One region of the Fulvivirga ulvae genome, then DNA from elsewhere that is predicted to be linked to it. Evidence: riboswitches for the same ligand, from Rfam matches in the RefSeq annotation. Region 1 holds a riboswitch; each other region holds the start of a gene.
What was found. A riboswitch is a leader RNA that binds a small molecule or an ion and turns the genes downstream of it on or off. The one in region 1 is predicted to bind S-adenosylmethionine.
Positions count from the first base shown of each region.

Region 2: linked by a shared signal. The riboswitch ahead of LVD17_RS06530 (O-acetylhomoserine aminocarboxypropyltransferase/cysteine synthase family protein) and the one ahead of metH (methionine synthase) in region 1 are both predicted to bind S-adenosylmethionine.
Region 3: linked by a shared signal. The riboswitch ahead of LVD17_RS03560 (4Fe-4S binding protein) and the one ahead of metH (methionine synthase) in region 1 are both predicted to bind S-adenosylmethionine.

Region 1 covers NZ_CP089981.1:5,021,521-5,023,792, reverse strand. Annotated here, with positions in the region: gene metH (methionine synthase) at 1-856, opposite strand, end outside; SAM riboswitch class I at 944-1,057, opposite strand; gene LVD17_RS21210 (nuclear transport factor 2 family protein) at 1,151-1,621, shown strand; gene LVD17_RS21205 (pyridoxal phosphate-dependent decarboxylase family protein) at 1,797-2,272, shown strand, end outside.
Region 2 covers NZ_CP089981.1:1,540,666-1,542,937, reverse strand. Annotated here, with positions in the region: gene LVD17_RS06535 (homoserine O-acetyltransferase family protein) at 1-43, opposite strand, end outside; gene LVD17_RS06530 (O-acetylhomoserine aminocarboxypropyltransferase/cysteine synthase family protein) at 6-1,337, opposite strand; SAM riboswitch class I at 1,653-1,776, opposite strand; gene LVD17_RS06525 (helix-turn-helix transcriptional regulator) at 1,877-2,272, opposite strand, start outside.
Region 3 covers NZ_CP089981.1:834,960-837,231, reverse strand. Annotated here, with positions in the region: gene LVD17_RS03565 (trans-sulfuration enzyme family protein) at 1-809, opposite strand, end outside; gene LVD17_RS03560 (4Fe-4S binding protein) at 831-1,178, opposite strand; SAM riboswitch class I at 1,452-1,577, opposite strand; gene LVD17_RS03555 (M42 family metallopeptidase) at 1,845-2,272, shown strand, end outside.

The sequences.
Region 1 (2,272 bases):
ACTCCAGCAGGTCTTTAGGAATTTCATCGTATACTTCGAGCATGGTCGGGTTTACTATGCCCATGTCCATACCATTTTTTATCGCGTGATACAAAAAGGCCGAATGCATGGCCTCCCTAACTGCGTTATTTCCTCTGAAAGAAAAGGAAACATTACTTACCCCACCGCTCACATGGACCCCGGGCAGATTTTCCCTGATCCATTTAGTGGCATTGAAGAAGTCCAGTGCATTTTTCCTGTGCTCTTCCATACCGGTGGCCACCGGGAAAATGTTCGGATCAAAAATAATATCCTGCGGAGGAAATTTAACTTTGTTGACAAGGATGTCATATGATCGCTTACAGATATCTATTCTTCGCTGATAGTTATCGGCCTGACCATCCTCATCGAAAGCCATAACCACCACCGCAGCTCCATACTGCTTGATCTTTTTAGCCTGTCTTGTAAATTCTTCCTCCCCTCCTTTCAGGCTTATGGAATTGACTATGCCTTTACCCTGAATGCATTTAAGGCCTGCCTCAATAATGTGCCACTTCGAGGAGTCAATCATGATCGGGATCTTCGATATCTCCGGCTCTGAGGCTATCAGGTTTAGAAATTTGGTCATTGCCTCTTCCCCATCTAGCATCCCCTCGTCCATATTGACATCCAATACCTGTGCACCACCTTCTACCTGGTCACGCGCTACTTCAAGTGCTTCTTCATAGTTATCTTCCTGTATTAATTTCAGAAATTTCCTGGAACCCGTTACGTTGGTTCGCTCACCGATGTTAATAAAATTAGCATCCGGTGTAACAATCAAAGGCTCTAACCCACTTAATCTTAAATACGGTATCTTCTTTCCGTTGATATTCATCAATTAAAAAATGTTATAAACAAAAAAAGCTCTCCCGATAAATCGGAAGAGCTTCTATATATTTTAATGTATCTCGATAGCTTTACCAACTTATCTGCCCTCACACAAGTGTGAAGATGGATTTAGCACCTTTTTCCTAATGATCAGGAACGGTTGCTAAGGCTTCGCCGGGCCATATCCCTCAGCCTTTCTTGATAAGAATATTAAAAGAACAAACTTTGTACAAATGTAGAATATTTTTTTTAACAACAAATTTAAATGTTCATTTTAGTGACCTAAAAAATATTAAGCATTATGAACACTAACACGGAAGTGATCAGGAAGTTTTACGATGCCTTTAAGGCAGGTGATGCTGAAGCCATGGCCTCATGCTATCATGCTGATATTCAGTTTGAAGATCCCGTTTTCAGGAAGTTAAAGGGTGACGAAGCCGGAGATATGTGGAGAATGTTGCTATCTGGCGCCAAAAATCTTCACATCGAATATTTTGAGGCTGTTGCAGATGGAGATGAAGGATCTGCCCGATGGCATGCTACTTACACATTTTCAAAAACCGGCAGAACAGTAAACAACAAGATCAAAGCACGCTTCAAGTTTAAAGACGGAAAGATCATAGTACATAAAGACAGTTTTAACTTCTGGAAATGGAGCAGTATGGCGCTAGGTCCGGTGGGTACATTTTTGGGCTTCACTCCTTTCCTGAGAAACAAAGTGTCCGCACAAACATTAAAATTGTTAAAATCTTACAGGGAAAAACGAAAATAAATATACCCCTCTACTCCTCTAACCCGGCTCACGCCCCAGAGCTGTTTGTTTTATTCTAAACTTTCCTATATTAGCATCGGCCGCATGCTTTGCCGCTGTTCCGCACGAGGTTCAACACTTCGCTATCCTATCGTGATAGCTTGCCTAATAATTATTAAAAAACAAATTTTAAGAAATGCGTATCTGGAAAAAACTTACCCACGGTGAAATTCAGGAGCGGGTATTTGGTGCTCTAAAACAAAATGTAAATTATTACGAAGCCAATATTCTGGGCATACCTGCCTCACACCTCGATGACAAGGTATTTTATCAGGATGCGCCATTTCTGGATCACGCTCCTTACCTGTCAACCCTGATCCATAATCCTAACCACATTGGCTGCCACACGCTGGGTAAGTCTGAAAGTTTCTTTAAAGGCACTCAGGAGATCGAAAAGGAGCTGGTGAGAATATGCTCAGAGGAAATACTTAAAGGTGCCCCGGATAGCTTTGATGGTTATGTGGCATCAGGTGGTACAGAGGCCAACATGCAGGCAATATGGGTTTACAGAAATTACTTTAAAGAAGAGCTGGGTGCCCGGCAGGAAGAAATCTGCATCTTATGCTCAGAAGACAGCCACTACTCTACCAGCAAAGCGGCGAATGTGCTTAA
Region 2 (2,272 bases), 3.5 Mb from region 1:
GCTGATCAGGCTTCGGCTGATACTGCGGTGTTAATTTTGTCAAAGGCATTTTTTAAGTCTTCTTTTATGTCATCTATATGTTCTATTCCCAGTGATATTCTAAGGAGATTAGGCAATACACCCGAGGCACGTTGTTCCTCATCACTAAGTTGTTGGTGAGTAGTAGCTGATGGTTGTATAATCAGCGTTTTGGCGTCACCAACATTAGCCAAATGGCTTACCAGTTTTAAGTTATCGACAAAGGCGGTTGCCTCTTCTTTACCTCCTTTAATCACAAAGGTGAGCACTCCGCCAAAACCATTATTCAGATATTTTTTTGCTAAGGAATGATAGCTGCTACTTTGTAAGCCAGGATAATTTACAGACTCGACCTGCGGATGATTCTCCAACCATTGTGCAAGCTCAAGGGCATTGTCAGCGGTTCGTTGCACCCTAAGAGATAAGGTTTCAAGGCCTTGTAAGAGCAAGAAGGAGTTAAATGGACTTAACGCCGGGCCAAAATCACGCAGGCCTTCTACCCGGGCTCTGATGGCAAAGGCAATATTTGGCAATCCCAATGGATTATTGAAACCGAAAGTCTCCCAGAAATTGAGTCCATGGTATCCTTCAGAGGGTTCTGTAAACTGAGGGAACTTACCATTGCCCCAATTATAATTTCCGCTATCAATAATTACACCCCCGATAGAGGTACCATGTCCACCGATCCATTTAGTGGCAGATGCGGTTACAATGGCGGCGCCATGCTCTACAGGTCGGAACAAATAACCTGCCGCGCCAAAGGTGTTATCAACGATTAAAGGAATATCATATTTTTTTGCAAGTGTCGCAATGGCATCGAAGTCAGGGATGTTAAAGCCCGGATTACCAATAGTTTCCAGGTAGATTGCTTTGGTTTTATCATCAATCAATTTTTCAAGATGCTCCACCTGATCACTTTCAGCAAAACGGGCCTCTATACCGATTCGCTTAAAGGCCACCTTGAACTGGTTGTAGGACCCTCCATACAGGTATGGTGATGAAACAAAATTGTCACCAACCGTAAGTATATTATTTAATGCTATAAATTGTGCAGCCTGCCCAGAACCAACTGCCAGAGCGGCAACTCCACCTTCAAGTGCAGCAATACGCTTCTCAAATACATCCGTAGTAGGGTTCATGATACGGGTATATATATTTCCAAACTCTTTTAATGCAAACAGGTTAGCACCATGTTCGGAGTTTTTAAAAGTGTAAGAGGTAGTTTGATATAAAGGTACAGCCCGTGAGCGTGTAGACGCCTCAACATCTTCGTATCCGGCATGTAGCTGTAGAGTTTCAAATTTTAATGACTTAGACATAATTATATTGTTTTCAATGTTATAGATCTTGAGAAAATTTAGGGGAGCTGCGCTGAGAGGATTGGTTCCTTTTGCCAAAATCAGACCAGTGCCGGATATAATGAATCAATGATATATAAGATTCCCTATCCCGGTTTATCTCAGGGCAGGTGTTGTTGTTTTGTGAAAGGCGGCAAGCCTACTAACAACAACAGCAGCAACAGCACATGTCGCTGCTAAATAAGGAAATAATGTAATTGGTCAGCGATTTGATTGATCGTTGAAAAACCGCTAGAAGACCTGTTTGATGTTGGATTGATCTTTTCATTTTTCATCAATTTATATTCTCCCGAATCCGCCACCTGACGGACATTCCTGGGATCAGGATGTAGCACCTTGGTTTGGTTACCAGGTTGCTAGCGTTTCTCAGAGCCTGTCTCTCCACGCTTCTTTATAAATCGATTTCTCAAGAGAGAGTATCGAATTGATCTTACAAACGTAGTGAGCGTTTGCAACGTTTCCAAATCATTTTCCGAAATTTTTATCTAAACAGGTTAGTTTCAGGCAATTTTACTTCCATAATGGTGCTCAAAAGTTTCTTTGGCCAGCTTTTGAACATCCTCTTTTAAGGTGTCAGGGCTAATGATAGATACTTCAGAACCAAACATCAACAACCATCGGGACAAGCCTCTGAAGCTTGATGTCATGAATTTAAGCTCAACACCATCGTTTACTTCTTTTTCTTCTGCAAGTCCGAAATAGTACTTCTGTTCTCCAAGGTGGCGGGAGACTCTTTTGGATACAATTATCCTTGATTCCCGCAGATCCGTTCCTCGCATAAATGTTTTGAGGTATTCCTGGTAAGATTGATGCTTGCCCGGGTCGTAATGCTCATCTAGCACACGAAGCTTTGTAATTCTGTCAGTACGGAAGTCCCTGAGATCTTGCCGCATTCT
Region 3 (2,272 bases), 2.8 Mb from region 1:
ATTCTAATGGCGCTGTCGCAGTGGCGGTCCATACGTACGGCCAAAGTTTCAAGGCTCTTGCTCAACAGCCACCCATTGAAAGGTGATAATGAAGGGCCGGTATGCCGGGTGAAAAACCTGATTTCATTGATCAATTCTTTTGTGCCCAATATAGCTCCGGCAATAGTTCTGCCTTGCCCGTCAATAAATTTAGTGGCAGAGTGTGTTACCAGGTGCGCTCCATATTTGGCTGGTTGCTGTAAATACGGTGTTGCGAAGCAATTATCAACATTTAAAATTAGATTGTGCCTCTTAGCCAATTGCCCCAGCCACTCCAGATCGATGATATCCAGTGCAGGGTTTGAAGGAGTCTCCACAAAGATCATTTTAGTGTTGGGTTTGATCTTCTTTTCCCAATCGTCCTGATTATTGATATCTGCATATGAATGCTCGATGCCCCATTTTGGAAACACCTGAGTGAATAGCTGATGAGTAGAGCCAAAAACAGATCTTGAAGCCAATATATGATCGCCATTTTTTAGAAGAGCTGCCATGCTGGAAAACATAGCCGCCATTCCGGAGGCAGTAGCTATCCCGTCTTCCGTACCCTCCATAGCACAAAGTTTGTCGATAAACTCGGTGTTGTTAGGGTTTGAAAATCGGGTATAAATATTACCATCTACCTCATCTGCAAATAACGCACGTGCCTGTTCGGCATCTTCAAAAGTAAAACTTGAGGTAATGTAAAGAGGCACTGAGTGCTCCCTAAACCCGGAGCGCTCGCTCTGGTTACGTATGGCTTTGGTTTCAAAATGTTTGTATTCCGGCATATTCAATCTTCTCTGTTTATTTTATGAGGCATGTAGCCACTGTTGTTTTTCTGATAACTCCTCCTCTGTTTCTTCATAATCGGGGTCAGGTACACAGCAGTCTACCGGACAAACGGCAGCACATTGCGGCTCTTCATGGAAGCCTACGCATTCTGTACATTTACCTGAAACGATATAGAAAAAGCTGTCTGAAATGGGGGTTTGCTGTTCGTCTCCCGGTGTAACTGAGCCATCCTCAAGCTCCACCTCAGAGAGATCCGTACCCTCACTCCATGACCACTCTTCGCCACCTTCGTAGATAGCGGTATTGGGGCATTCTGGCTCGCAGGCCCCGCAGTTAATGCATTCTTCTGTTATTAGTAGTGCCATTGCTAGTGTTAGGTTTTAGGTATTTTAGATGTTAAAAATTTGACTTGGATTTGGGAAAATGACATATGTATTTCCCGTGCGCTTGAAGGGTATTAACGCACCTGTTGCTCTAGGGCCAAAGGTATGATTGACCTTAGCCTAGCAGGTACAACAACAACAGCAACAACAAATACTCATGTTGCTGAATTGTGAAATAATCATAGGAGATACCTGACCCTGCCGGCGTTTCTGTGATTCTAAGTAAGATGATGTTAACTTATTCATTTTTCAGTTAATTTATATTCTCCCATTTCGCCACCTGACGAACATTCGGGATCAGGATTTGGCACCTATATCACTTTTGATTGATGGTTGCCAGAGGGTCTTAGAGCCTGTCTCTCACCTCATTCTTTATAAATCAACTACTACAGAGTAGGTAATTGATGCTACAAATATAAAATTGTAAAAGTTACAACTGCAAACTTTTTTGAAAGTTTATTTTCATTTAAGAAGAAATGTCGGCTGGCCAACATTTAAAATCAATGCATTAGCACACTATTTTCATGAAAGGGTATTAAAAAATAACAGAATTATTCCACATATTATAAAGGGATTTCTTCCTTTTTAGGTAATATTGGATAAGCCGAATTTTAAAGTTAAGAACTGACTAAACTAATTAAAGTAGCTATGGGAATAGATGTTAAACTGCTAAAAAAGATATGTGAAGCACCCGGTGTACCCGGGTATGAAAGTAGAATTAGGAATCTGGTGTTGGAAGAGATAGAACCATTGGTGGATGCTGTTGAAGTGGATAATATGGGCAATGTAATTGCTTTTAAGAAGGGAGCATCCAGCGAAAAAAGAGCAATGGTTGCAGCGCATATGGATGAAATAGGATTTATAGTTACTCATATAGATGATCAGGGGTTTGTTCGTTTTACCACACTGGGCGGGTTCGATCCAAAAACACTGACTGCTCAGCGGGTAATTATTCATGGCAAAAGTGATGTTATGGGTGTGATGGGCACCAAACCTGTACATGTGATGAGCGCTGAGGAAAAAACAAAAATGCCTAAGATACAGGATTTCTATATCGATCTTGGTATGTCGAAAAG